DNA from 4 places in the Pseudomonas sp. B21-017 genome. Region 1 is predicted to be linked to each of the others. Evidence: predicted binding sites of a transcription regulator. Region 1 holds the regulator's gene; each other region holds the start of a gene.
What was found. Region 1 encodes sigma-54, which starts transcription at its own class of promoters, with help from an activator protein. Its sites were predicted from a motif close to ANTGGCATNNANNTTGCTNT; they were not measured.
Positions count from the first base shown of each region.

Region 2: flgB (flagellar basal body rod protein FlgB) is a predicted target of sigma-54. The motif match lies at 3,756-3,775, and genes of this name have one in related genera.
Region 3: LOY28_RS20735 (circularly permuted type 2 ATP-grasp protein) is a predicted target of sigma-54. The motif match lies at 1,735-1,754, and genes of this name have one in related genera.
Region 4: glnA (glutamate--ammonia ligase) is a predicted target of sigma-54. The motif match lies at 1,430-1,449, and genes of this name have one in related genera.

Region 1 is NZ_CP087194.1:5,506,261-5,513,424, reverse strand. Features, by position in the region: gene tldD (metalloprotease TldD) at 1-417, shown strand, start outside; gene yjgA (ribosome biogenesis factor YjgA) at 478-1,002, opposite strand; gene pmbA (metalloprotease PmbA) at 1,111-2,457, shown strand; gene LOY28_RS25015 (HPr family phosphocarrier protein) at 2,587-2,859, opposite strand; gene rapZ (RNase adapter RapZ) at 2,875-3,732, opposite strand; gene ptsN (PTS IIA-like nitrogen regulatory protein PtsN) at 3,735-4,199, opposite strand; gene hpf (ribosome hibernation-promoting factor, HPF/YfiA family) at 4,212-4,520, opposite strand; gene LOY28_RS24995 (RNA polymerase factor sigma-54) at 4,595-6,088, opposite strand; gene lptB (LPS export ABC transporter ATP-binding protein) at 6,273-6,998, opposite strand; gene lptA (lipopolysaccharide transport periplasmic protein LptA) at 6,998-7,164, opposite strand, start outside.
Region 2 is NZ_CP087194.1:1,561,911-1,569,074, reverse strand. Features, by position in the region: gene LOY28_RS06865 (ribonucleoside-diphosphate reductase subunit alpha) at 1-548, shown strand, start outside; gene flgE (flagellar hook protein FlgE) at 775-2,088, opposite strand; gene flgD (flagellar hook assembly protein FlgD) at 2,120-2,842, opposite strand; gene flgC (flagellar basal body rod protein FlgC) at 2,859-3,302, opposite strand; gene flgB (flagellar basal body rod protein FlgB) at 3,306-3,713, opposite strand; gene cheR (protein-glutamate O-methyltransferase CheR) at 4,077-4,904, opposite strand; gene LOY28_RS06835 (chemotaxis protein CheV) at 4,951-5,883, opposite strand; gene flgA (flagellar basal body P-ring formation chaperone FlgA) at 5,965-6,726, shown strand; gene flgM (flagellar biosynthesis anti-sigma factor FlgM) at 6,894-7,164, shown strand, end outside.
Region 3 is NZ_CP087194.1:4,625,324-4,632,487, forward strand. Features, by position in the region: gene LOY28_RS20730 (alpha-E domain-containing protein) at 1-280, opposite strand, end outside; gene LOY28_RS20735 (circularly permuted type 2 ATP-grasp protein) at 293-1,702, opposite strand; gene LOY28_RS20740 (ribonuclease E inhibitor RraB) at 2,082-2,423, opposite strand; gene LOY28_RS20745 (hypothetical protein) at 2,622-2,855, opposite strand; gene speE (polyamine aminopropyltransferase) at 3,010-3,885, opposite strand; gene LOY28_RS20755 (PLDc N-terminal domain-containing protein) at 4,124-4,315, opposite strand; gene LOY28_RS20760 (hypothetical protein) at 4,399-4,929, opposite strand; gene LOY28_RS20765 (ankyrin repeat domain-containing protein) at 5,155-5,673, opposite strand; gene LOY28_RS20770 (long-chain-acyl-CoA synthetase) at 5,785-7,164, opposite strand, start outside.
Region 4 is NZ_CP087194.1:351,458-358,621, forward strand. Features, by position in the region: gene glnA (glutamate--ammonia ligase) at 1-1,335, opposite strand, end outside; gene thiI (tRNA uracil 4-sulfurtransferase ThiI) at 1,664-3,118, shown strand; gene typA (translational GTPase TypA) at 3,258-5,078, shown strand; gene LOY28_RS01635 (YkgJ family cysteine cluster protein) at 5,306-5,746, opposite strand; gene LOY28_RS01640 (glycogen/starch/alpha-glucan phosphorylase) at 6,006-7,164, shown strand, end outside.

The DNA.
Region 1 (7,164 bases):
GCCCGCACCGGCAACGGTCGTCGTGAATCCTACGCGCACCTGCCGATGCCGCGCATGACCAACACTTACATGCTCGGTGGCGAAAGCGACCCGGCGGAAATCATCGCCTCGGTGAAAAAAGGCATCTACTGCGCCAACCTCGGCGGCGGTCAGGTGGACATCACCAGTGGCAAGTTCGTGTTCTCCACCAGCGAGGCGTACCTGATCGAAGACGGCAAGATTACTGCACCGGTCAAAGGCGCGACGTTGATCGGCAACGGGCCGGAAGCCATGAGCCGGGTGTCGATGGTTGGTAATGATCTGGCGCTGGACAGCGGTGTGGGAACGTGTGGCAAGGATGGGCAGTCGGTGCCGGTGGGTGTCGGCCAGCCAACGCTGAAAATCGATGCGATCACCGTGGGTGGCACAGGATCGTAAGGGGCTCTTGAAAGCGTGAAGCTTCGGGTGAGTTGCGAGGCAACTCACCCGATTCGGGACTTAACGCAAACCGCGTTGAGTCTCGTCCAGCTCACGGATGTACTTGAAGATTTTACGGCTCGAAGCCGGTGGCTTGTTGGTCGCCAGTTCGTGCTGGGCCTGACGGATCAGGGAGCGCAATTGTTGACGATCGGCCTCCGGGTAATCGACGACGAACTTCTCCAGGACGGCGTCGTCGCCTGCGATCAAGCGATCGCGCCAGCGTTCCAGGCCGTGGAAACGTTCGTTGTACTGCCGGGTGGAGGCATCGAGTTGATCGAGCAGGGTGAGAATGGCGCCAGTGTCCTGATCGCGCATCAGCTTGCCGATAAACTGAAGGTGCCGTTTACGCGCGATGTTCGCGGTGTGCTTGGGCGCATCGGCCAGAGCCCGGCGCAAAGCGTCGGTCAACGGCAGTTTTGCCAGCAGGTCAGGCTTGAGTGTTGTAAGGCGCTCGCCGAGGTCAACCAGAGCATGCAGCTCGCGTTTGACCTGGGATTTGCTTTTTTCTCCCGTATCGAGGGAGTCGTCGTAAGAATCAACCATGGTGGCCGTCCGCAAAGAAACGCCGCCATGATAACCAGTCGGGGGCCGCTTGTCCGGCCCGGTCGCTCGATGACCGTTACCGAAAGCAGAATTTGAGTGGAGAACAGCATGAGTGCAGTTGAAAGCGTCGGCCCACAAGCGTTGCCGGCACTGCAAGAGCAAGTCGAGCAGATCATTGCTGAAGCCAAGCGCCAAGGCGCCAGTGCCTGTGAAGTGGCGGTGTCGCTGGAGCAGGGCCTGTCGACCACGGTGCGTCAGCGGGAAGTCGAAACCGTTGAGTTCAACCGCGACCAGGGCTTTGGCATCACCTTGTACGTAGGGCAGCGCAAAGGCTCGGCCAGCACCTCGGCCAGCGGTTCGGAAGCGATTCGCGAAACCGTCGCTGCTGCGCTGGCGATTGCCAAGCACACGTCCGAAGACGAAGCCGCAGGCTTGGCGGATGCCGCGCTGATGGCCAAGGAACTGCAGGATTTCGACCTGTTCCACCAATGGAGTATCACACCGGAGCGAGCCATCGAGCAGGCCCTGGCCTGTGAAGCGGCGGCGTTTGCCGCCGACAGTCGGATCAAAAACGCCGACGGCACCACCCTCAGCACTCATCAGGGTTGCCGTGTGTACGGCAACAGCCACGGTTTTATCGGCGGTTACGCCTCGACCCGTCACAGCCTCAGCTGCGTGATGATCGCCGAAGCCGATGGCCAGATGCAGCGTGATTACTGGTACGACGTGAACCGGCAGGGCAATTTGTTGGCCAGCCCGGAGAGCATCGGCCAGCGTGCCGCGCAACGGGCGGCGAGCCGCTTGGGCGCACGCCCGGTACCGACCTGCGAAGTGCCGGTGCTGTTTTCTGCGGAACTGGCCGGCGGTTTGTTCGGCAGTTTCCTCTCGGCGATTTCCGGCGGCAGTCTGTATCGCAAGTCTTCGTTCCTCGAAGGCACGCTGGGGCAGAAACTGTTCCCGCAATGGCTGACCATCGATGAACGTCCGCACTTGATGCGCGCTTTGGGCAGCTCTGCCTTCGACGGCGATGGCCTGGCGACCTACGCCAAGCCGTTCGTGGAAAACGGCGAGCTGGTGTCCTATGTGCTTGGCACCTATTCCGGCCGTAAGCTGGGCATGCCGAGCACCGCGAATGCGGGCGGCGTGCACAACCTGTTCGTCACCCATGGCGATGAAGATCAGGCGGCCCTGTTGCGCCGCATGGGTCGTGGTCTGCTGGTCACTGAATTGATGGGGCAGGGCCTGAACATGGTCACTGGCGATTACTCCCGTGGCGCAGCGGGTTTTTGGGTCGAGAACGGCGAAATCCAGTTCGCGGTCCAGGAAGTGACTATTGCCGGCAACATGCGCGACATGTTCAAGCAGATCATTGCGGTCGGTAATGACCTGGAATTGCGCAGCAACATTCGCACAGGTTCGGTGTTGATCGAGCGGATGACGGTGGCGGGTAGTTAAGCTGCGGTTGCTGCACAAAAAAATGCGCCACCCGATCGGGTGGCGCTTTTTTTTTTGGATCAAAATATCGCAGTTTCGTCAGCGCCTACGCATCCGTGGGCGCAATCGAAAGCCGTAATTCATTGATCTTTATTCGCCTTCGTCGAAGAAGTTGTTGATCAGCGCCACCAGTGCATCCATAGCTTCCTGCTCTTGTTCACCTTCGGTTTTCAGGTGGATTTTGGTGCCCTTGCCGGCCGCGAGCATCATCATGGCCATGATGCTTTTGCCATCGACCATCGTTTCCGGTGTACGGCCAGCCCTGATCTGGCAAGGGAACTGCCCGGCGACGCCAACGAATTTTGCAGACGCGCGGGCATGCAGGCCCAGCTTGTTGATGATTTCGATTTCCAGAGCAGGCATCGCGATGTGAATCCTTTAGCTGAGGTCGCGGTGGCGAACCTGGACGTTCTTCAGGGATTGTTGCAGGACCTGGCCCAGACGTTCGGTCAGGTAGACAGAGCGGTGATGCCCGCCGGTGCAGCCAATGGCAATGGTGACATAGGCGCGGTTGCTGGCGGCAAAGCGGGGCAGCCACTTGAGCAGGTAGGAGGAAATGTCCTGGAACATTTCCTCGACATCCGGCTGCGCCGCCAGGTAGTCGGCCACCGGTTGATCGAGCCCGGACTGTGCCCGCAGCTCCGGTTTCCAGTAAGGGTTAGGCAGGCAGCGCACGTCGAACACCAGATCGGCGTCCACCGGCATGCCACGCTTGAACCCGAAAGACTCCACCAGAAACGCAGTACCGGGCTCCGGCTGATTCAGCAGGCGCAGCTTGATGGTATCGCGCAGCTGATACAGGTTCAGATTGGTGGTGTTGACCTTGAGGTCGGCCAGGTCGGCGATCGGCCCCAGCAGATTGGTTTCGTCCTCTATCGCCTCCGCCAGCGAGCGATTGGCACTGCTCAGCGGGTGACGACGGCGGGTTTCCGAAAATCGTTTGAGCAGGGTCTCTTCATCGGCGTCCAGATACAGCACATCGCACTGGATATGCCGGCTGCGGACTTCTTCCAGCAATTCGGGAAACCGTGACAGGTGGCTCGGCAAGTTGCGTGCATCGATGGACACGGCCACCAGAGGTTGTGCCAGTTCGGTGTGAATCAGTGCGCGTTCGGCCAGTTCCGGCAACAGACCGGCCGGCAGGTTGTCGATGCAGTAGTAGCCGTTGTCCTCGAGAACATCGAGGGCAGTGCTTTTACCTGAGCCGGAGCGGCCGCTGACGATGATCAGGCGCATGATTAGTGACCGTTTTGCTCGTCCAGGACAACCTGATACAAGGCTTCGTTGCTCGGGGCGCTGCGCAGTTTTTCACGCACTTCCTTGCGATCAAGCATGCTGGCGATCTGGCGCAGCAACTCCAGGTGCGCATCGGTGGCGGCTTCGGGGACCAGCAGTACAAACAGCAGGTCAACCGGGGCACCGTCGATGGCGTCGAAATCGATGGGTGCATCCAGGTGCATCAAGGCACTGATGGGCGATCCGCAGCCCTTGAGACGGCAGTGGGGGATGGCGATACCGTTGCCAAAGCCGGTGGAACCGAGTTTTTCACGGGCGACCAGACTCTCGAAGACATCCTGCATGGCCAGATCCGGCACTTCGCGATGGATGAGGTTGGCAATTTGCTCGAGGGCTTTCTTTTTACTGCCGCCCGGCACGTTCACCAGGGAACGGCCGGGGGTCAGGATGCTTTCAAGTCGGATCATGGGTTGGGAGTGTTAACGACCGGTCGCGCCCTGGAGGAGGCTCTGGGTCTTTTCCTTATGCTTTTTGAGTTGTTTATCCAGCTTGTCGGTCAGTGCGTCGATCGCTGCGTACATATCGGTATGTTCCGCGTTAGCGACCACCTCATTGCCGGGAATATGCAGCGTGGCTTCGATTTTCTGCTTGAGCTTCTCGACCGTCATCGTGACCTGCACGTTGGTGATCTTGTCGAAATGCCTCTCTAATCGTTCGAGTTTTTCGCCGATGTAGGTGCGAAGAGGTTCGGTCACTTCCAGTTGGTGTCCACTGATGTTGACTTGCATACAGCTTCTCCTTCGTTGCCAGTGCATAAAGCGGTAGATCCGATGATCTACCACTGGAACGCTGTGGCGTGGCTCTACATCAACCGCTTGCGTTCGCTCGAAGGCGCGATTCCTAGGGATTCGCGGTACTTGGCGACGGTGCGGCGAGCCACCTGAATGCCTTGTGCCTCCAGTAAACCAGCGATCTTGCTGTCACTCAACGGCTTTTTCTGATTTTCCGCGGCAACCAGTTTTTTGATGATCGCGCGGATCGCCGTAGACGAGCATTCACCGCCTTCGGAGGTACTGACGTGGCTGGAAAAAAAGTATTTCAGTTCATAGATGCCCCGTGGGGTATGCATGAATTTTTGCGTGGTCACCCGTGAAATCGTCGATTCGTGCATGCCCACCGCTTCAGCGATGTCATGCAGCACCAGCGGTTTCATGGCCTCGTCGCCGTACTCCAGGAAGCCGCGTTGATGCTCGACGATCTGGGTGGCCACTTTCATCAGGGTTTCGTTGCGGCTTTGCAGGCTCTTGATGAACCAGCGAGCCTCCTGCAACTGATTACGCATGAAGGTGTTGTCAGCGCTGGTATCGGCGCGGCGTACGAAGCCGGCGTATTGGGCGTTGACCCGCAGGCGCGGCACCGACTCCTGGTTCAGTTCCACCAGCCAGCGCTCGTTGTCCTTGCGCACGATCACGTCGGGAACGACGTATTCGGCTTCGGTGGACTCGATTTGCGAACCCGGGCGCGGGTTGAGGCTCTGGACCAGTTCGATCACCTGGCGCAGTTCATCTTCCTTGAGCTTCATGCGGCGCATCAGCTGGCTGTAGTCGCGGCTGCCGAGCAAGTCGATGTAATCGGTGACCAAGCGCTTGGCCTCGGTCAGCCAAGGGGTCTTGGCGGGCAGTTGGCGCAGTTGCAGCAGCAGGCATTCACCGAGGTTGCGGGCGCCGATACCGGCGGGCTCGAATTGCTGGATGCGGTGCAGGACGGCTTCGATTTCGTCCAGTTCGATGTCCAGTTCCGGATCGAAGGCCTCGAGGATTTCCTCGAGGGTTTCGTCCAGATAGCCCTGATTGTTGATGCAGTCGATCAGGGTCACGGCGATCAGGCGATCGGTGTCGGACATCGGTGCCAGGTTCAGTTGCCAGAGCAAATGGCTTTGCAGGCTTTCACCGGCCGAAGTACGGGTGGTGAAATCCCACTCGTCGTCATCGTTGCTCGGCAGGCTGCTGGCGCTGGTCTGGTAGACGTCTTCCCAGGCGGTATCGACAGGCAATTCGTTGGGAATGCGCTCGTTCCAGTCGCCTTCCTCAAGGTTATCCACCGTCGGGGCGGTTTCCTGGTAGGAGGGTTCCTGAATGTCGGTGTTGGGTTGCTGTTCGGCTTTGTCGGCCAAGGGGTCTGCGTTATCGAAGTCGTCGCCTTCTTCCTGGCGTTCGAGCATCGGATTGGACTCCAGGGCCTCCTGGATTTCCTGTTGCAGGTCCAGGGTCGACAATTGGAGCAGGCGGATGGCCTGTTGCAGCTGCGGTGTCATCGTCAGCTGCTGGCCCATTCTCAAGACTAGCGATGGTTTCATGGCAGGGGCTTAACACCTTATTCGCCGGCGCACATGCGCCATCCACTACAGGGCGCCGAAGCGCCAAACATAAGCAAATTATATGCCTGAAACTGAAGTGTTTGCCTAGAGCGCTGTAACAATAAAAAACTATTGATTTTTTATTGATATGAGCATCAAGGCGACTGGCCAGGCACCTCAGCGCTTACAGGCGGAACTCATGGCCCAGATACACTTCCTTGACCAGTTCGTTGGCCAGGATGGTGGCGGAGTCGCCTTCAGCGATCAGCTGGCCATCGTTGACGATGTAGGCGGTTTCGCAGATGTCCAGGGTTTCACGGACGTTGTGGTCAGTGATCAGCACGCCAATGCCTTTGGCCTTGAGGTGATGGATGATCTGCTTGATGTCGCCCACCGAGATCGGGTCCACGCCGGCGAAGGGTTCGTCGAGGAGGATGAATTTCGGGTTGGTGGCCAGTGCCCGGGCGATTTCCACCCGACGGCGTTCACCACCGGACAGGCTCATGCCAAGGCTGTCGCGGATGTGGTGAATGTGAAATTCCTGCAGCAGGCTTTCCAGCTCTTTGCGGCGACCGGCCTTGTCGAGCTCCTTGCGGGTCTCGAGGATGGCCATGATGTTGTCGGTCACCGACAGCTTGCGGAAGATCGACGCTTCTTGCGGAAGATAGCCGATACCGGCCTTCGCGCGACCATGCATCGGCTGGTGGCTGACGTCCAGGTCATCGATCAGTACGCGACCCTGATCGGCCTGTACCAGGCCCACGATCATGTAGAAACAGGTGGTTTTACCGGCGCCGTTGGGGCCAAGCAGGCCGACGATCTGGCCGCTGTCGATGGACAGGCTGACGTCACGCACGACCTGGCGGCTCTTGTAGCTCTTGGCCAGATGCTGAGCTTTCAGAGTTGCCATTACTGGGTTTTCTCGTCGGTTTTCTTCTTCGGCTGGATCACCATGTCGATACGCGGACGTGCCTCGGTGACCTTGCTGCCTGTGGCGCGACCGGCGCTGGCGAGTTTTTTCACCGTGTCATAGACGATTTTTTCGCCCTGGGTGACGTTGTTGTCCTTGTCGACAA
Region 2 (7,164 bases), 2.6 Mb from region 1:
CGCAGTCGATCGAACCGACCTACCAGAACCTCTATGTGAAATCGAACCTGTCGGGCGAATTCACCGTGATCAACCCGTACCTGGTTCGCGACCTGAAGGCTCGCGGCCTGTGGGACTCGGTCATGATCAACGACCTGAAGTACTACGACGGTTCGGTGCAGCAGATCGAGCGCATCCCGCAAGAACTCAAAGAGCTCTACGCGACGGCCTTCGAAGTGGACACCAAGTGGATCGTCGACGCCGCCAGCCGTCGTCAGAAGTGGATCGACCAGGCTCAGTCGCTGAACCTGTACATCGCCGGCGCTTCGGGCAAAAAACTGGACGTGACCTACCGCATGGCCTGGTACCGTGGTCTGAAAACCACTTACTACCTCCGTGCCCTGGCCGCGACCAGCACCGAGAAGTCGACCATCAACACCGGTAAGCTGAACGCTGTTTCCAGCGGCGGCAACCACGGTGACGACTCGGTCCTGGCAGCCCCAGCCGGTCCAGCTCCAGTGCCGAAGGCCTGCGCCATCGACGAGCCGGATTGCGAAGCTTGCCAATAAGCTGAGCCGGTAGGCGCTCCAGGGCGCTTACCTGAAACCCCCGATGAGCCTCTGGCTGGTCGGGGGTTTTCTTTTGCCTCTGCCTTGTAGGAGCGAGGCTTGCCCGCGAAGAACGATGACGCGTAATACCTGAAAAACCGCAGTGCATTCTTCGCGGGCAAGCCTCGCTCCTACAGAATGAAAAAACCCCTCTTGCGAGGGGTTTCTTATGCAGCACTATCAAGCATCAGGTCATCTGAATGATGGTCTGCATGATGGTGCTCTGGGTGGAGATGGTCTTGGCGTTCGCCTGGTAGTTGCTCTGCGCCTTGATCAAATCAACCAGTTCGTTGGTCAGGTTGACGTTGGACTCTTCCAGCGAGTTGGACACGACCGAACCTAGGGTACCGGTTTTCGGCGCATCGACACCGGCCACACCGGAGGCGAAGGTTTCTTTCCAGCGCGTACCGCCAATTGGCTGCAAGCCTTGCTCGTTGGCGAAGCTCGCCACCGCCACCTGGCCGATGGCCTTGGTTTGCTGGTTGCTGAAGTTGGCGGTCATGACGCCGCTGGCGTCGATGGTCAGGCTGGAGATCTGGCCGGTGGCGTAGCCGTCCTGGTATTGGGCGGTACGGGCGGTTGGCGAGTTGTAAGAAGTGGTCAGCGCCATGTTGAACGCGATACCGCCAGTGGCAGCGACGGAACCGTTCGGCCCCCAGGTCACAGGAATCGTTGCGGCGTTGGTAATGGCACCTGGCACCCAACCGGTCATGGTCAACGTGTTGCCAGTCTGGGTCCAGCCGGCACCCGCCGTCAGCGTGTTAATGCTGCCGTCGGAGTTGAAAGTGATGTCAGCGGTGATCGGCACTGGAGGCGTGGTTGCAGGGTTGGCCGGGGAGCGACCGTCCATGTAGGTATAGACACGCCACGCGTTGGTACCCGTTTTCACGTAGTACTGGTCCATGGTGTGCTCGTTACCCTGGCTGTCGTAGACCTTGGTGGAGATGGTCTTGTTATAGCTGTTGGTATCGGTCGGGCTGAACGGGGCCACGGTCGGCGTGGTTTCCGCCGAGTTCAGGTTCATCGTCTGATCAACCTTGGTAGTCGGATTCGGCTTCAGGCTCGAGGTGTCGATCTTCAAGTCAGTCAACACACCGTTGATGATCTTGCCATTGGAATCGACGCCATAACCCTGCAAGCGGTTGCCGTTGTTATCGACCACAAAGTTTTGAGCGTCGGTCTTGAACGCACCGGCACGGGTGTAGCTCAGGGAACCGTTGTCGCTGAGGATGAAGAAGCCGTTGCCCTGAATGCCCATGTCCAGCACGTTGCCGGTGTTGTTCACATCACCCTGGCTGAACTGCTGGGAAACGTTGGCCAGGCGCACGCCGTTACCGATGGTCTTGCTGCCGGTACCCAGGCGAGTGGCCGAGTACACGTCTTCGAATTCTGCACGGGACGATTTGAAACCGGTGGTCGCGACGTTGGCGATGTTGTTGCCGGTCACGTCCAGTTGTTTGTTGGCCGCATAGAGACCGCTAAGGCCGATATTGAAAGACATATTCCACTCCTTTGTGCCGTGTTAGTCGGCTCTATAGACCAATGGTTTGCACTTTGGACAGGGCAACGCTGCCCAGGCCTGCCAGGTTCAGCATCAACTCACCGCCGGTCTGGCTGATGGTCACGCTGTTGACCGTTGCCGGCAGGTAAGTAATCAGTGAGGTGTTCTTGCCGTCGATGGTGCTCGTTGCGCCGAAGGTGTAAGTACCCGCCGGTGCCACCGCGCCCGAACTGTCCTTGCCGTCCCAAATGAAGCTGGCATTGCCGGCGTTTTGACTACCCAGGTCGAGGGTGCGGATGACCGTGCCTGCCGAGTTGGTGATCTTGACGGTGGCTGCGGAAACCGATGTCGGCACCACGACGGTACCGTTGAGGCTCTTGGAGGTGTCGACCACGGCCTTGTCGGTCTGCGCGATGACCGAACGGCCCACCAGCGAAGAAGCCTGCAAGGCTTGCGAGGAGTTGTAGTTGCCGGCAATGCCGCTGACGGTCTGGTTCAGCGTGGTGATGCCTTCCAGACTACTGAACTGCGCCAACTGGGCTACGAACGCGCTGTTGTCCTGAGGATCGAGCGGGTTCTGGTTTTTCAGCTGGGTGACCAGCAGTTGCAGGAACGCATCCTTGCCCAATGCCTTGCTGCCGGTGGCACTGCTGGTCGCCGCGGAAAGACCATCACTGGTGGTCGTGGTCTTGACCGAAGAGTTGGCCAGGACATCCTTGAGACTTACGCCGCTGGTGGTATCGGTAACACTCATCGAAAGTCGCCCCTTATCACTGACCGAGGGTCAGGACCTTCTGCATCATGGTTTTGGCGGTGTTCATCATTTCTGCGTTGGTCTGGAACGAACGGCTCGCGGAAATCATGTCGGCCATCTCTTCGACGACGTTGACGTTCGGGTAGTAGACGTAGCCCTTGGCATCGGCGGCCGGATGATTCGGCTCGTAGCGCGCTTCAAGGTTGCTCTGGTCTTCGACCACACCCAGCACTTGCACGCCTTGACCGGCCGCGTCCTGGTTCTGGAACAGCGAATCGCTGCCGCCGCTCTGGCCGCCCTGGAACATGGTGGCGAACACCGGGTGACGGGCGCGATAGGTCTGGTCGATGCTCGACGAAACGGTCTCGGCGTTGGCGATGTTACTGGCGACGGTGTTCAAGCGAGTGGTCTGGGCACTCATGCCGCTACCGGCAATGTTGAAAACACTGGACAGGGACATGAATTACTCTCCGCGCAGGGCTGACACCAGCCCTTTGAATTTACTGTTGAGCAGGGTGAAGCTGGCCTGGAAGTTGACCGCGTTTTCCGCGTAGTTCGACTGTTCCAGTTGGGCATCCACGGTGTTCTGGTCGATCGACGGTTGCATCGGCGTGCGATACATCAGCGACTCGTCGCCATTGCCCAGGCCTTCAGCTTCGATGTGACGGCTGTTGGTCATGCTCAAGGCGAACTTGCCGTTTTTGGTTTTCTCGTTCTGCTCGGCGAGCACTTTCGAGAAGTCCAGATCCCGAGCCTTGTAGTTCGGGGTGTCGGCGTTGGCGATGTTGTTGGCCAGGACTTCGGCACGCTGAGCGCGGAAGCCCAGGGCTTGTTCGTGGATACCGAGCGCTTTATCGAAGCTGATGCTCATGTCGGGAAACCTTCGGGTGACCTGATTTTTCGTAACGTGAACACTGCAAGCGGCGTGCCAATTCAAAAAAGCCCGTAAACCGGGGGCTTTGCGAGCAGTGGCGAGGCGGCAATGCCAGAAAAGCGGCAACCGATTTCCGCCGCCTGCCGCTTTTCTGCCGCTTTCCCAGGGCAACACCGATCAACTGTAGGAGCGAGGCTTGCCCGCGAAAACGGTGTGCCAGACAACAATCATCATTGACCGCCCCAACGCTTTCGCGGGCAAGCCTCGCTCCTACAGGTATTGGGGTGCCTATGAGAAACAAGCAGGCAAAAAAAACGGGAGCCCCTGAGGCCCCCCGTTTTTTTGTATGCCGTCAACGAATCACTTCGCCTGGTAAATGATCCCCGGGCTGCACTGGACCATCTGGTAATGGTCCGGCAAACCGTTCAGCGCTTCGGACGCGCCAAGGAACAGATAACCGCCCGGCTTGAGCGTGCTGTGAATGCGCAACAGGATGTCTTTCTTCACCTCGGCGGAGAAGTAGATCAGCACGTTGCGGCAGAACACGATGTCGAACTTGCCCAGGCTTGCGTAGCTGTCCAGCAAGTTGAACGAGCGAAACTCCACCCGACTCTTGATTGGTGCCTTGATGGCCCAGCGCCCCGGCCCCTTGGGGTCGAAGTAACGCTGAAGGCGCTCGGGCGACAGACCGCGACCGATGGCCAGGCTGTCGTACTCGCCGGTCTTGCAGTTGGTCAGCATGCTGCCGGACAGGTCGGTGGCAACGATCTGCACGCCCATCTTCAACTGGCCCATGTTGACCCGTTCGAACTCATCGATGGACATCGACAGCGAATACGGTTCCTGACCCGACGAACACGCCGCCGACCAGATCCGCAGGCGCTGACCGGGGCTGGCCTTGATCGCTTCAGGCAATACCTTGTTCTTCAAGACTTCAAACGGATAGGTGTCACGAAACCACAGGGTTTCGTTGGTCGTCATGGCATCCACCACCATCTCGCGCAAACCGCTGCGCGGCTGGGTCTGGATGCGCTGAACCAGCTCACCCAACGATTTGATGCCCTGCTGTTCCATCAGTTTGTTGAGACGGCTCGAGACCAGATATTGCTTGTTTTCACCGAGCAAAATGCCACAGGCTTTTTCCAGGAATACCCGGAACTGTTCGAAATCCAAATTACCCGTAGACAAAGATACCGCCTCTTAAATCGTGTTGACCGCCAGGGGCAGAAGGCCTCTAGCTGTTATCTGCTGCTTTGATCCGGTCGACTACCCGGGATGCCAGGTCATCAGGACGGAACTTGGCCAGGAAGTCATCGGCACCGACCTTCTTGACCATCGCCTGATTGAACACACCCGACAACGAAGTATGCAGGATGATATGGAGCTTTTGCATGCGCGGATCGGCGCGGATCTCGGCCGTCAGGGTGTACCCGTCCATCTCCGGCATCTCGATGTCGGAGATCATCATCAGGAACTCTTCTTCCGGCTTCTTGCCCTCGTCGACCAGCTTGCGCAGGTAATCCAGCGCTTGCCGGCCGTCGTTCAACGCCACCACTTCGACACCGATCGTTTGCAGGCAACGGGTCACCTGCTTGCGTGCCACCGACGAGTCGTCGACCGTCAATACGCGCAAAGAGAGCGCCTTGTGCTGGGTCTCAACATCGACCACGCCCACCGAAATCGCTTCCGGCGTCGGCGCCACTTCCGCCAGCACCTTCTCGACGTCGATGATTTCGACTAACTGGTTGTCGACCCGAGTCACAGCCGTCAGGTAGTGATCGCGCCCCGTGCCCTTGGGTGGCGGATGAATCTCCTCCCAGTTCATGTTGACGATGCGCTCCACCGACCGAACCAGGAAACCCTGGGTCTTGGTGTTGTACTCCGTGATGATCACGAAGGGATTGCTCTGGTCCAGCAACCGACCGGCACCGGTCGCCATCGCCAGATCCAGGATCGGAATGGTTGCCCCCCGAATATTCGCCACACCGCACACGACAGGACTGGACTTGGGCATCAGGGTCAGCTTGGGGCATTGCAGCACCTCGCGAACCTTGAACACGTTGATCCCATACAGCTGCTGGCCGTCGAGACGGAACAACAACAGCTCAAGGCGATTCTGCCCTACCAGTTGCGTGCGCTGGTTCACCGAATCCATTACACCAGCCATGCCCAGACTCCTACACCAACGCTAAGTGTGTTGCGACGCACATTCATCACGAAACGGCACGGCGCTTGCTTTTTAACTCTTATGAACACAGAACCGACATTTTTCCGACACCTCACATCAACCTGCCGCAGATTGCTCTGCGCGATGTCGGCCGCTTGCCTGTTCAACGCTGGCAGCCCTGCCCTTGCTGATACGGTTACCTTGCCTGACATGCTTATCGGCGTCACCCAGGGCTTTCTTGAATTCACCGTAGAGGACTATCTGGCCACCAGTCAAACGCAAGGTCGCTACGAAATCCAGGTCAACCAGCTCGATCCGCGCCTGCGCATGCCTATGTGCGACAAGGAATTGACAGCCACCCTCGAGAGCCCGGCAAGGCCTCTGGGACGGGTCACGGTCAAGGTTCGCTGCGATGGCGCCTCGCCCTGGACGGTCTTCGTGCCCGCTCAAGTGAAGCTGTTTCGCGACATTGTGACGACCACTCGTCCGCTCAAGCGCACAGGGATTATCGAACCTCAGGACGTAACCCTGCGCGAGCGTGATATCAGCCTGATAAATCAGGGGTTTCTGACTTCCGTCGATCAGGCTATCGGGCAAAAACTTACCCGACCAATGGTCGCCGATCAGATCATTACGCTGGTGCATCTCGAACAGGCGGAAGTGGTTCGCAAGGGCGACCAGGTGGTGATTACCGCCCGCAGTGGTACGCTCAGTGTGCGCATGCCGGGTGAAGCGCTGTCCAACGGCGGCCTGAGCGAACAGATTCGCGTGAAAAACCTTAACTCCCAGCGGGTCATCAAGGCGCAAGTCACAGCGCCCGGCCAGGTGGAAGTGGCCATGTAAGGGCTCTGTGTTTGTGAAGTGATGGCGCACCGCCTGGCGGTTGCCTAAACTGTGCCGCATGCAGGGCATGCGCTGGCGCATGCAAGCTCATTGATAAATGGGCCTAAAGTTTTTCGGGGAATCGCCGAAAACATGGCAAGCGTCCAAATATCCAGAGGTTTATTGTCATGGTCATCGATTTCAGTCGTTTAAACAGCTCCTCGTCACTTACGGGCAGTACGCGTACCAGCACCGCCAAGGAAACCGCCGAAGCCGGCCAATCCGCGCCGCTGAATACCCCGGCCGAACAGGCCAGTACCACCAAAAGCGGGGAATCGGTACACCTCAGCAATGAGGCTCAACAGTTGCAGAAGGTCACTGACAAGCTGCGCGATCAGCCTGCCGTCGACAACGCCCGCGTGGCCGAGTTGAAAGCAGCGATTGCCGATGGCAGCTATA
Region 3 (7,164 bases), 880 kb from region 1:
GCGCGGCACCGAGGCAGCTGTAGATGCTCGCCGGGTTGGCCGCGTCCAGGGCGAAAAAATGCAGCAGCCGTTCGGCATGCAGATCGCCGTGGCGCGCCAGGTAATCGTCCAGGGTGCCGGTGATCAGCAACGGCATGGCCAGTTCGTGCAAGCCGTCACCACGACCGTCCTGGGGCATCAGCGACAGCGAATAACTGACGTCGAGCATCCGCGCGAGGTTTTCCGCCCGCTCCAGGTAACGCGACATCCAGTACAGATCCGAGGCAGTTCTACTTAACATGGCAAGCTTCCTTCAATCCTCGACCACCCAGGTGTCCTTGGTTCCGCCGCCCTGGGACGAGTTCACCACCAGGGAGCCTTCACGCAAGGCGACACGGGTCAAACCGCCGGGCACAACCCGGGTTTCGCGGCCAGACAATACAAACGGACGCAGGTCGATGTGGCGCGGTGCGATGCCGTTTTCGACAAAGGTCGGACAGGTCGACAACGACAACGTCGGTTGCGCGATGTACGCGTGGGGCTTGGCTTTGATCCGCTCGCGGAAAGACTCGATCTCCGCTGCCGTCGCCGCCGGCCCCACCAGCATTCCGTAACCGCCGGAGCCTTGGGTTTCCTTGACCACCAGCTCCGGAAGGTTGGCCAGCACGTGGGACAGTTCAGAAGGATTACGACACTGCCACGTCGGCACGTTCTTCAAGATCGGCTCTTCATCGAGGTAGAAACGAATCATGTCCGTGACGAAGGGATACACCGACTTGTCGTCCGCGACCCCGGTGCCGATGGCATTCGCCAGCACCACATTGCCGGAGCGGTAGGACGACAGCAGCCCTGGAACGCCAAGCATCGAATCGGGGTTGAACGCCAGCGGATCGAGGAACGCATCGTCGAGGCGACGGTAGATCACGTCGACCGCTTTCGGCCCGTCCGTGGTGCGCATGAACACCTTGTCGTCGCGCACGAACAGGTCGGCGCCTTCCACCAGTTCAACGCCCATTTCCCGAGCGAGGAACGCATGCTCGAAAAACGCACTGTTGAAACGCCCCGGCGTCAGCACCACCACGCTCGGGTTGTCGATCGGGCTGGAGCTTTTCAGGGTGTCGAGCAACAGGTTCGGGTAGTGGTCGATCGGCGCGATGCGCTGGGCCGCGAACAACTCGGGGAACAGGCGCATCATCATCTTGCGGTCTTCGAGCATGTAGCTCACGCCGCTGGGGGTACGCAGGTTGTCTTCGAGCACGTAGTACGTGCCGTCGCCATCGCGTACCAGGTCGACGCCGGAAATGTGCGAATAGATATCGCGGTGCAGATCCAGCCCTTGCATCGCCAACTGGTATTGCTCGTTGGCCAGCACTTGTTCGGCCGGGATGATGCCGGCCTTGATGATGCGCTGCTCGTGATAGAGGTCGGCAAGGAACATGTTCAATGCCTTGACCCGCTGAATGCAGCCGCGTTCGACGACCCGCCATTCACTGGCGGGGATGCTGCGGGGAATGGTGTCGAAGGGAATCAGGCGCTCTGTCCCCTGCTCATCACCATAGAGCGTGAAGGTAATCCCGGCACGATGAAATAACAGATCGGCCTCGCGTCGCCGTTGTGCCAAAAGCTCGTCAGGCGTTTCGGCCAGCCAACGGGCAAACTCCCGATAATGCGGACGGACCTGGCCGCCGGCATCGTACATCTCATCAAAAAAGGTGCGGATCATGCCGTACTCCTTGTCACACGGACATCCAGGCCTTCGCAAGGCCCGTGCCATAGGCAGAAACGCTTTGATATCAATCAGTTGAATAATGTTGCTGCGCGCCCCGCACCAATCCTGTGCGGTAATTGCCCCACCCTGATCGCCCCCGCTTCATGGCGAAGCAATGCTGTCGCCTATCAGCAGCATAGTCAGAGTTGATTTCACTGCTCGGGAGGGAGATGCGGATAATCCGTACATTCGCTGGAAAACTGATCGCTCTTCCCTTTAGCCGCCTGTTCAGGTGGCTTTTTTTGTCCGTTTGAAATGTGGCGAAATAAAAAGATCGAAACAAAAAACGGCCAACCCAAAGGTCAGCCGTTACTAAGTGTCACTGTTCATAAGCTTATGCGAGTAGCCCTCGTATCTCCTGTTTGACGCCCCATCCCTCGATGATGCCACCCAGAGGCTCGACCACCGCCTCGAAGTCCTGCTCGAAGTCGCCGATCCCGTCGTAGGTGGCGTACATCACTTTGCTCAGTTCCAGCGACCACGCGCCGTCGTCACGCGCGCTGATCTGGGCATTCAAGGATTCACCACAAAAATGACCTGCCGCCCTGCGTGCCCGCTCCTCGTCCGGGAAAATGGCGTAGAACTCGATGGGATGGAATCGTGAAAAATCGAAACCGCCTTCTTTCATGCGGCGCAGCACGCTGCTGCTGATGTCTTCTTGATAGGCTGTGCTCATGAAACGTCCCCCTCAGACTGATGGATAGACTTTCCGTATTCCCTGCACTTTCGATGCGGCAACAGAGGTTGCCGCCGGGAAACAAGCATGTAGCTGACAAGACCAGACCTTAGCGAGTCACTCGCTGATCTCGGTTGCAGAGTAGCCTCAAGACAGAGCCGCTGCCAAGACCTGGTGGTGAATGTGACAGGAGGTGTATCAAATCGGAGTAATACTGAGGATTTCAATGCTGTGCTGGGATTTCAGACTTTTGACGGTCGGATCATCGGTACGACCCTCCAGATCATTGAGGTCCAGTTTCGCAGCCACCGGCAGTCGCCGGTCGCGAATGAGTTGGGCGGCTTGCTCGTTGCTCGGGCACTCCTCGCACTCGAAGAGTTCGTCGACTGATTCACCGTGTTCATCCACGAAAGTGATTTTCCACTTTTGCATCGGTGCCTCCTCGGTAAAACCCATGGATGGGCTTACATCTATCTCGACTCGTGCATTGGCCGATCGTTCCAAGGGATCCTAAAAGCGAGACATGAAAAAAGGCCGTCACCCGCGTGTTCACACACCGGCGACGGCCTTTCTTATCGACGAAGCATCAGTCGTTGCTAGGTTTGTTCACCGCTTGCAGCACGTACTGCGGCAACGCGAAGGCACCAATATGGATTTCCGGGTTGTAGTAGCGGGTGATGATGCCGCTGCCGGCGAAGCGCTGTTGCAGGGTTTCGCGGGACAATTTGCGATAAGCGGTATCGGTCGCGCCCCAGGCGAAGGTCATTGCGCCGCCGATGTAGGTCGGCACGGCCGCCTGATAGAAGTGCCAGTCCGGGAACAGGCTGCGCAGGCGGCCGGCGGTGGTTTTGACTTCTTCGATTTGCATGAACGGGGTGCCGTTCTGGGTCACCAGAATGCCGCCCTCGTTCAGGCAGCGGTGGCAAGCCTGGTAGAAGTTTTCGGAGAACAGTACTTCCCCCGGACCGATCGGGTCGGTGGAGTCGGAAATGATCACGTCGAACTTTTCGGTGGTGGTGGCGACGAAACGCATGCCGTCGTCGATCACCAGGTTCAGGCGTGGATCATCGAACGCACCCTTGGAGTGGTTCGGCAGGAATTCCTTGCACATGTCGACCACGGTGCCGTCGATTTCGACCATGGTGATGTGTTCGACGCTGCGGTGCTTGGCCACTTCACGCAGCATGCCGCCGTCGCCACCACCGATGATCAGCACGCGCTTGGCGGTGCCATGGGCGAGGATCGGCACGTGGGTGAGCATTTCGTGGTAGATGAATTCGTCGGCTTCGGTGGTCTGGATTACGCCATCCAGCGCCATCACCCGGCCCATGCGCGGGTTTTCGAAAATCACCAGGTGCTGGTGTTCGGTGCGCACTTCGTGCAGCAGTTTTTCCATGCGAAAACGCTGGCCATAGCCTTCGTAGAGGGTTTCCAGGTACTCGCTGGTTGGGGTATTGCTCATGGGAAGTGCTCCGATGAATGCGGGTGGCAACGGACGGTTACCCGCCCATGATGGCCAATCGATCGCCTCGATTGACCGGGAAAGGCGCGCATTCTACGTCGCGGAACATGACAGGTCGAACCTTCTGATGCACACACCGGTAGGAGCGAGGCTTGCCCGCGAAGAACGATGACTCGGTCTATCAGGTACACCGCAGCGATCCTTTCGCGGGCAAGCCTCGCTCCTACCATGAAGATCGTCAGATCCGCACATCGCCTCTTGGCCCGGCGATGGCCCAGATGATCAGGCCCAGCACCGGCAGCAGCAGGATCAAAAGCACCCAAAGGACTTTCATCCCGGTTTCGGCGCCACTTTTAAGCACGTTAATGATGGCCCAGATATCCAGGGCAAAAATAATCAGGCCGATCAGGGTGTTGAACGTGGAACCCATGGTGTCGCTCCAAAAAAATGGTAGGCACTCTTAGGATAGTCGGGCCTGGCGAGGGTTCCGTTTTATTACCGTTGTAGACGGCTTCAGACGTGGATGGCCACTTTCAGGGCTTCCAGGGAGGGCGCAGCGGCGATGCCGACTTCGGCGCACAACTCCAGCACCCGTGGCACGTCGTTGCCATAGACCAGCACCACTTGCAGTTCGTCGTCGAGCAACTGGCTGAAATTCATCAAGGTGTAGCCACCGTTTTCCTTGTTCAGGCTGCTCATCTGCACCTGAATGCGATTGAGTGCCGTCAGGGCTTCGGTTTTGGCCAGTTGCTTGGGCTTGATGTTGAACTCAACGCCGGGGCCGAACGAGGCGACGATCTGCGCGAACAGGTCCATGTAGGTGTCGGCCTGGAACAGCACGGTTTCCGGCAGACTGCCGACGACAACCCACTCGCCCAACGGGATCGGAAAGGTGTCGTCGTAGTTGATGTCTGGATTGGCCGCCAGAAAAGCCTCGGGATCGGCGTAGGCCTGAGCCGCTTCGTCAGCGATTTTCAGGATTTCGTCCTCGCCCATGCACCCGGAGCTGATTTTGCTGATGAGTTCGACGAGTGCGGCTTTCATGAGGTGGATCCTGTAGCGAGGGAGTTTTGAGGGCGCGAAGGATAACGCATTCGGAAACGGATTGCGGGACCTGGCAGGAACCTGTGGCGAGGGGGCTTGCTCCCGTTCGGCTGCGAAGCAGTCGTAAATCCGGTGAATGTGGTCTATCTGAATGACCGCGATCGCTGATTTTGGGGCTGCTTCGCAGCCCAGCGGGAGCAAGCTCCCTCGCCACAAAAGCCCGAATCAGGCCAGGAGTTTTTGCAGCTGAGCCGTGGTATCCGCCGCGCCCATGGTCTTGGCCGCGTCCAGCGCAGACACGCCATTGGCGTCCTTGGCTTTCGGATCGGCGCCTTTGCTGATCAGGTAGTCGATGATTTCGACGCGGTTGAACATCGCCGCCATCATCAACGCAGTGCGTCCGTCGAAGGACGAACCTTCCACTTCAGCGCCACCCTCGACCAACGCCTTGACCACTGCCAGATCACCCTTGAATGCCGCGCCGGCAATCGGGCTCTGGCCGTTGTCGTTGCGAATCTCGGGATCGGCCTTGTGTTCGAGCAAAACTTTTACGGTGTCGACATGGCCGTGGTACGCGGCGAGCATCAGTAAAGTGTCGCCCTTGTGGTTGCGCAGGTTCGGCGGCAGGCCCTTGGTCAGCAGCGCAGCCATCATGGCCGCATCGCCCTCGCGCGCTTTGTTGAACACCTGTTCGGCAAATTCAGCAGCCTCTTCGGGGGTCATCTGGCGGCTTTTGTCTGACATTGGGGACTCCACATTCGGTCAATCGGAAAGCCGATAGTTTCCCGAGCAGCCCGGAACCTGTCACTTGTTTTTTCTCATGGACGGTCATAGCGATATTCAATAGCGACCCTTTCAATAGCGATGCCTGCCTCCGTAAATATCCGCCAGCACCTGCTCGGTGACTCGCACGTAGGTTTCGGTGCCCGGCAGCCAGGCATAAATCGGGTCATCGCCGGTTTTGCTCGGGTCGAAGGCTTCGTCCTTGAGCCGGGTCTTCTGGTACTTGAAGGTCCCGGTGGTTTCCATTTTCACTTTCACCCGCAGGAACAGTGGCACCGCATAGGCCGGCATTTGTTGCCTGGCGAACGCCAGCAACTCACTGAAATCCAGGGTCGCCAGGGATTCGGCCGGGGTGATGGCCGCCATCCCCGCCCGCCCGTTGGTGTTGTGGATTTCCACGCCATAGGCCACGGCTTCGGCGATGTGCGGGTGTTGCAACAGGATGTTCTCGACCTCGGTAGTGGAGACGTTTTCGCCCTTCCAGCGGTAGGTGTCGCCCAGGCGATCGACAAATTGCGCATGACCGAAACCGATGTTGCGCAGCAGGTCACCGGTATTGAAGTAGCGGTCGCCCTTCACGAACACATCGTGGAGCACCACTTTTGCGGTCTTCTGTGGATCGGTGTAGCCGTCCAGAGGCGCCTTGTCGTCGATCCTCGCCAACAACAGCCCCTGCTCGCCCTTGGCCACTTTGTGCATGAAGCCGTTGGCATCCCGCGTGGGGGCACCGCTGTCGTGGTCGTACGCCACCAGCTCCCAGGACATCAGGGAAAAGCCAATGGTGTTGTCGAAGTTGAGGATGTTGGTGAAACCAATATTGCCGTCGCTGGCGGCGTACAGCTCGCAGATGTGGTCGACGGCAAATCGCGTCTTGAACTCGTTCCACGCGCCGGGGCGCAGACCATTGCCGATCATCTTCCTCACGCTGTGCCGACTGTCGTCGACGCTGCGCGGTTGATCCACCAGGTAGCGACACAATTCGCCAACGTACCCGAGGGTGGTCGCCCGGTATTTGCGCACGTCGCTCCAGAACTGGCTGGCGCTGAACTTGCGGCGGATGGCAAACCCCGACGCCCCGCTGATCGCCGAGCCCCAGCACACGCAAAGCCCGGTGGCGTGGTACAGCGGCAAGGTGCAATAGACGACGTCCTGCGGCTGCATGTCCAGGGCGATCAGCCCGAAGCTGGCGGAGCTGCGCATCCAGCGGCCGTGTTTGAACACCCCGGCCTTGGGCAACCCGGTAGTGCCCGAGGTGTAGATATAGAAACAAGGGTCGTCGAAAAAAACCTGCCGGCTGCTGACGGGATTGTCACTGGGCGCGTCGCAGCTGGCCGCCATCAGGTTAATGAAGCCATCGGGCGTTTTGCCCGGATCGCGATAAGTGTCTTGATCGGCGACAAACCAGGTGCGCGCCACATCGATGGCCACCCGCTCGCGGACCGCATTGAAGGC
Region 4 (7,164 bases), 1.4 Mb from region 1:
CAGAGCGATGTAAGCGTCGATGAAGTCGTCGCTGAAAACGCCGCCTTTGGTCAGGAACGCACGACCTTTGTCCAGCTCTTCCAGGGCTTCTTTCAGGCTGCCGCAAACTTGTGGGATCTCTTTCGCCTCTTCAGGCGGCAGGTCGTACAGGTTTTTGTCAGCTGCGTCGCCAGGGTGGATCTTGTTCTGGATGCCGTCCAGGCCAGCCATCAACAGTGCAGCGAAGCCCAGGTACGGGTTAGCTGCTGGATCCGGGAAACGGGCTTCGATACGGCGAGCGCGAGGGCTGGACACGTAAGGAATACGGATCGAAGCGGAACGGTTGCGAGCCGAGTAGGCCAGCATCACTGGAGCTTCGAAGCCTGGGACCAGACGCTTGTAGGAGTTGGTCGACGGGTTGGTGAAGCCGTTCAGAGCCTTACCGTGCTTGATGATGCCTCCGATGAAGTACAGGGCGGTATCGGACAGGCCGGCATAGCCTTCGCCAGCGAAGGTGTTCTTGCCATCTTTGGCGATGGACAGGTGAACGTGCATACCCGAACCGTTGTCGCCGTACAGCGGCTTAGGCATGAAGGTCGCGGTGCGGCCGTATGCGTCAGCTACGTTGTGTACGCAGTATTTCAGGGTCTGAACTTCGTCAGCCTTGGCAACCAGGGTGTTGAACTTCACGCCGATTTCGTTCTGACCGGCAGTCGCCACTTCGTGGTGGTGAACTTCGATGGTCAGGCCCATTTCTTCCATGGCGTTGCACATGGAGGTACGGATTTCGTGGTCGTGGTCGAACGGCGGAACCGGGAAGTAGCCGCCTTTGACGCCTGGACGGTGGCCTTTGTTGCCGCCTTCCACGTCCTGGTCGGACATCCACGAACCTTGTTCGGAGTAGATTTTGAACATCGAGCCAGAGATGTCGGACTTGAACTTCACTTCGTCGAAGATGAAGAACTCGGGCTCTGGACCCACAAATACGGTGTCGCCGATACCGGTCGACTTCAGGTATTCCTCGGCACGCTTGGCGATCGCCCGTGGGTCACGGTCGTAGCCTTGCATGGTCGAAGGCTCGATCACGTCGCAAACCAGGATCAGGGTCGGCTCTTCGGTGAACGGGTCGAGAACGGCAGTGGTGTCGTCCGGCATCAGGATCATGTCGGAAGCTTCGATGCCTTTCCAGCCAGCGATGGAGGAACCGTCGAACATTTTGCCTTCTTCGAAGAAAGCTTCATCCAGCGCATCGCGAGCCGGCATGGTCACGTGGTGCTGAGTGCCTTTGGTGTCCGTGAAGCGCAGATCAATCCACTTGACGTCATGATCTTTGATGAGTTGAACCGACTTCGACATAGTGTCCTCCGGGTGGCTTAGGGCTAGTAATGGATGCCCTTAAATGTGGGTGATGCCGGCGCGAATACTCTGCCATGGCAACCTGCCTCACAAGGGAGCAAATTGCATGCCAGTGCCTCATCATGGGTTTTTTGCCCCAATATCACGCTTGCAAGGGGGCGGCGCACCATAAAGCGCAAAATATCGCCCTGTAATGTAGCGTCGATTTCCATAAATGACCTGTTTTGGTGCATGCAAAACCTTCTGCACATTAACTGGTTAAACCTTGAGCAATTTCCGCTATAATCCGCGCCCCCCTTTTTCGGCTGGCCCTGCGCGCGCTGTTTTCATGAAACTAATCGTAAAAGTCTTCCCCGAGATCACCATCAAGAGCCGCCCGGTACGGATGCGTTTCATCCGCCAGTTGGCCAAAAACATCCGTACCGTGCTCCGCGACCTGGACCCGGCCGTGGTGGTGAACGGTGTGTGGGACAATCTCGAGCTGGAAACCCGCGTCAGCGACCCCAAGGTCCTGAAAGAGATGGGCGAGCGCCTGACTTGCACGCCGGGCATCGCGCACTTTTTGCAGATCGACGAGTACCCGCTGGGCGACTTCGACGACATCGTCGAGAAGTGCAAGCAGCACTACGGCGATGCGCTGGCCGGAAAGATTTTCTCGGTGCGCTGCAAGCGCGCCGGCAAGCACCCATTCAGTTCGATAGACATCGAGAAATATGTCGGCAGCCAGTTGCGCCGTCAGTGTGGTGCCGCCGGGATCGACCTGAAAAAGCCCGAAATCGAAGTCCGTATCGAAGTTCGCGACCAACGGTTGTTCGTGATCCACAGCCAGCACAACGGCATCGGCGGTTATCCGCTCGGGGCCCTGGAGCAGACGCTTGTACTGATGTCCGGCGGCTTCGATTCCACCGTTGCGGCCTACCAGATCATGCGCCGCGGGCTGATGAGCCACTTCTGCTTCTTCAACCTGGGCGGACGCGCCCACGAATTGGGCGTCATGGAAGTCGCGCACTTCATCTGGAAGAAGTACGGCAGCTCCCAACGCGTGTTATTTGTCAGTGTGCCGTTCGAGGAAGTTCTGGGAGAAATTCTCGGGAAAGTCGATAACAGTCATATGGGTGTAGTTTTGAAGCGTATGATGTTGCGCGCTGCTTCCCGAATTGCCGATCGACTGCACATCGAAGCGCTGGTCACGGGTGAGGCGATCTCCCAGGTGTCGAGCCAGACGTTGCCGAACCTGTCCGTGATCGACTGCGTGACCGACAAGCTGGTCTTGCGTCCACTGATCGCCAGTCACAAGCAGGACATCATCGACACGGCCAACGAGATCGGCACCGCCGATTTCGCCCGGCACATGCCGGAGTACTGCGGGGTCATCTCGGTCAATCCGAAGACGGCGGCCAAGCGCTACCGCGTGGAGCACGAAGAGAAAGAATTCGACATGGCAGTCCTTGAGCGCGCGCTCGAGAACGCCAAACTGGTGCCGATCGATCGGGTGATCGACGAATTGGGCCAGGACTTGCAGATTGAAGAAGTCAGCGAAGCGCTGGCGGGCCAGATCATCATCGATATCCGTCACCCGGATGCCGCCGAAGACGACCCGCTGGAGCTTCCTGGTATCGAGGTACAGACGATGCCGTTTTATGCACTGAACGCTCGTTTCAAGGAACTGGACCCTACTCGCCAGTACCTGCTGTATTGCGACAAAGGCGTGATGAGTCGCCTGCATGCCCACCATTTGCTCAGTGAGGGGCATGCCAATGTGCGCGTTTATCGACCGAGCTAAGTGCCCGGGGCTGTTTGCCTGTGGCCTGCGTCACCGGCCCCCCGATGCCACCGTCAAGTTGTAACGGCTTGTACGGACGCTACTGTTAATCGCTGCCAAGACTTGTCAGCACACCGAATCCTCTGATCGAGATACACAAGTGATCGAAAATCTACGCAACATCGCCATCATTGCCCACGTTGACCATGGTAAAACCACCCTGGTAGACAAACTCTTGCGTCAATCCGGCACCCTGGAGCGCAACGAGCTCAACGACGAGCGCGTGATGGACTCCAACGACCAGGAGAAAGAGCGCGGTATTACCATTCTGGCGAAAAACACCGCCATCAACTGGAACGGCTACCACATCAACATCGTGGACACCCCGGGCCACGCCGACTTCGGCGGCGAAGTTGAACGCGTAATGTCGATGGTCGACTCCGTTCTGCTGCTGGTTGACGCTCAAGACGGCCCTATGCCGCAAACCCGTTTCGTGACCAAGAAGGCGTTCGAAGCCGGCCTGCGTCCAATCGTGTGCATCAACAAGGTTGACCGTCCAGGCGCGCGTCCGGACTGGGTTCTGGACCAGATCTTCGACCTGTTCGACAACCTGGGTGCTACCGAAGAACAGCTGGACTTCAAAGTCGTCTACGCCTCGGCCCTGAACGGCATCGCCGGTCTGGACCACACCGACATGGCTGAAGACATGACCCCGTTGTACCAGTCGATCGTCGACAACGTACCGGCTCCTAAAGTTGACCGTGAAGGCCCGTTCCAGATGCAAATCTCGGCACTGGACTACAACAGCTTCCTGGGTGTTATCGGTGTTGGCCGTATCGCTCGTGGTAGCGTCAAGCCGAACACTCCAGTCGTGGCCATTGGCGCCGACGGCAAGAAGCGTAACGGTCGTATCCTGAAGCTGATGGGTCACCACGGCCTGCACCGTATCGACGTTGAAGAAGCGTTTGCCGGTGACATCGTGTGCGTGAGCGGTATGGACTCGCTGTTCATCTCCGACACCCTGTGCCAGCCGGACAACGTCGAGGCGATGAAGCCTCTGACCGTTGACGAGCCAACCGTTTCCATGACCTTCCAGGTAAACGACTCGCCTTTCTGCGGTAAAGAAGGCAAGTTCGTGACTTCCCGTAACATCAAGGAACGTCTGGACAAAGAGCTGCTGTACAACGTTGCACTGCGCGTTGAAGAAGGCGACTCGGCTGACAAGTTCAAGGTTTCCGGCCGTGGTGAGCTGCACCTCTCGGTACTGATCGAAACCATGCGTCGCGAAGGCTTCGAAATGGGCGTTGGTCGTCCGGAAGTGATCATCCGTCAAGTTGACGGCGTGAAGCAGGAACCGTTCGAAAACGTAACCATCGACACCCCTGAAGAATCCCAGGGCAAGGTCATGGAAGAGATGGGCCTGCGTAAAGGCGACCTGACCAACATGGTGCCGGATGGCAAAGGCCGTGTTCGTCTGGAGTACAACATCCCTGCTCGCGGTCTGATCGGTTTCCGTAACCAGTTCCTGACCCTGACCAACGGTGCTGGCATCCTGACCTCGATCTTCGATCGCTACGACACCATGAAGTCCGGCGACATGTCCGGTCGTCAGAACGGTGTTCTGGTATCGGTAGAAACCGGCAAGGCGCTGACCTACTCCCTGGAAACCCTGCAGGCGCGTGGCAAGCTGTTCGTTGAGCACGGTCAAGAGATCTACAACGGTCAGATCGTTGGTCTGAACAGCCGTGACAACGACATGGGCGTCAACCCAACCAAAGGCAAGAAGCTCGACAACATGCGTGCTTCGGGTAAAGACGAAACCATCGCCCTGGTTCCACCTGTTCGCTTCACTCTGGAACAGGCCCTGGAATTCATCCAGGATGACGAGCTGTGCGAAGTGACACCTAAGTCGATCCGCCTGCGTAAGAAGATCCTGGACGAAGGCGAGCGTACCCGCGCTGCCAAGAAAGCCAAGAACTGAGTTAACTCAGGCTGAATGAAAACGCCCCCGGTCGAAAGGCCGGGGGCGTTTTTGTTTGTCTGGCTGTAGCAGCTGCCGAGCCTGCGAGGCTGCGTTCGACTGCGCAGCAGTCGTGAAATCAAACGCTGCGGTGCATCATATAAATCGTGTTTTCAGGCCTGCGACTGCTGCGCTGCCGAACGCAGCCTCGCTGGGGCTCGACAGCTGCTACGGGGATCGAGGCGGCTTTAAAACTTTTCGAGGGTGCGGCTGGAGCTGCTGGTCTCGCGCACCACTTCTTTAGGCTTGTACGCGCAATACCCTGGCCGCGGTCCGATCTTCGGGTGGTTGCGGCAGGTGTCCGGGCGCTTATCATAAATAGTGCACAAACGGCTTTTACGATCCAGGTACAGGCAATCGTTGTTGCTCATGCGCTGGAGGGTGAAGATCTCGGACTTCTGGTTGTAGCGCTCGACAATCCCTTCCTTCTGCAAGCGCTTGGCGATGTTCTTGGGTGGATCGCCCAGTTCGAATTCGTCGACGATGCCGATACGGATCAGATCCTTGATCTTGACCTCGACCGGCAGCGTGCAGCAGCTGGACATGCACGAGCCGCACATTGGGGCAGAGTACTTGGCCCAGGTATCGAGGCGATCGATTTCCGCGGCGGCGATCAGGTTGGGCTTCATCATCGGTTGTTACCAGCGTGTGCATCAGGGCGCGCGATCATACCGGGACTGGTGGATTTTTGAACAACCTTTCGCCAGATTTTTTTTGCTTGTCGCAAAATAGTCCTGTGTCCGGCACGGCCCCTGCATTGTTTCTGGCCCACGACAACGTAATGTCGATCTATCTCGTACTAACAGGAAAAACTGCCGAACCAGAGTCTCTACGGTCTGTCAGACCGACTAGGCTCAGACAACTTCACGCTCGCTCGAGGTCTTATCGATGACTCAAGAACCACTTGTTCGCGAAGCAGAGGTGGCCGCATTCCGCGACGCCGTCTTGACCAAGCTCACTTACGCAGTGGGCAAAGACCCGGATCACGCCTTCGACCATGACTGGTTCGAAGCCATTGCCCTGGCGGCGCGTGATCACATGGTCGAGCACTGGATGGACCACACCCGGCAGATCTACCGCAAAGGCCAGAAACGCGTTTATTACCTTTCCCTTGAATTTCTTATCGGTCGCTTGCTCTACGACAGCCTGAGCAACCTCGGCTTGCTCGATGTGGCCCGCGAGGCCATGACCGAACTGGGGGTCGACATCGAACGCATCCGTCTACTGGAGCCCGATGCGGCACTGGGCAACGGTGGCCTCGGACGTCTGGCGGCATGCTTTATGGAAAGCATGTCGACCCTCGGCATCGCCGGCCATGGTTATGGCATTCGTTACGAACACGGTTTGTTCCGCCAGGCCATCGTCGACGGCTGGCAGCAGGAGCAGACCGAACACTGGCTGGACTTCGGCAACCCGTGGGAGTTCGAACGACCAGAGGTGGCCTACCCGATCGGTTTCGGCGGCAGTGTCGAAACCGTGACCGATGAAGCCGGCAAGTCCAGGCAAGTCTGGTCTCCGTCGGAAACCGTGCGGGCCATCGCCTACGACACCCCGGTGGTCGGTTGGCGTGGTGCAAGCGTCAACACCCTGCGGCTGTGGCGCGCCCGGGCCATGGAAGAATTGCATCTGGAGCGCTTCAACGCGGGCGACCACTTGGGCGCGGTCGCGGAAGTGGCCTGGGCAGAAAGTATCTCCCGCGTGCTTTACCCGGCGGACAGCAACGAGGCCGGCCAGGAGTTGCGCCTGCGCCAGGAATATTTCTTCGTCTCCGCGTCCTTGCAGGACTTGTTGCGTCGCCATCGAAACATGCACACCTCGGTGCTGACCATGGGCGATCACGCGGCCATTCAACTCAACGACACTCACCCCTCGATCGCCGTGGCCGAACTGATGCGTCAGTTGGTCGACGTCTATGACGTGGCGTGGGATGCGGCGTGGCAGATCACTGTCGACACGCTGTCGTACACCAACCACACGCTGTTGCCGGAAGCGCTGGAAACCTGGCCGGTCAGTCTGATGGAACGGATGCTGCCCCGGCACATGCAGA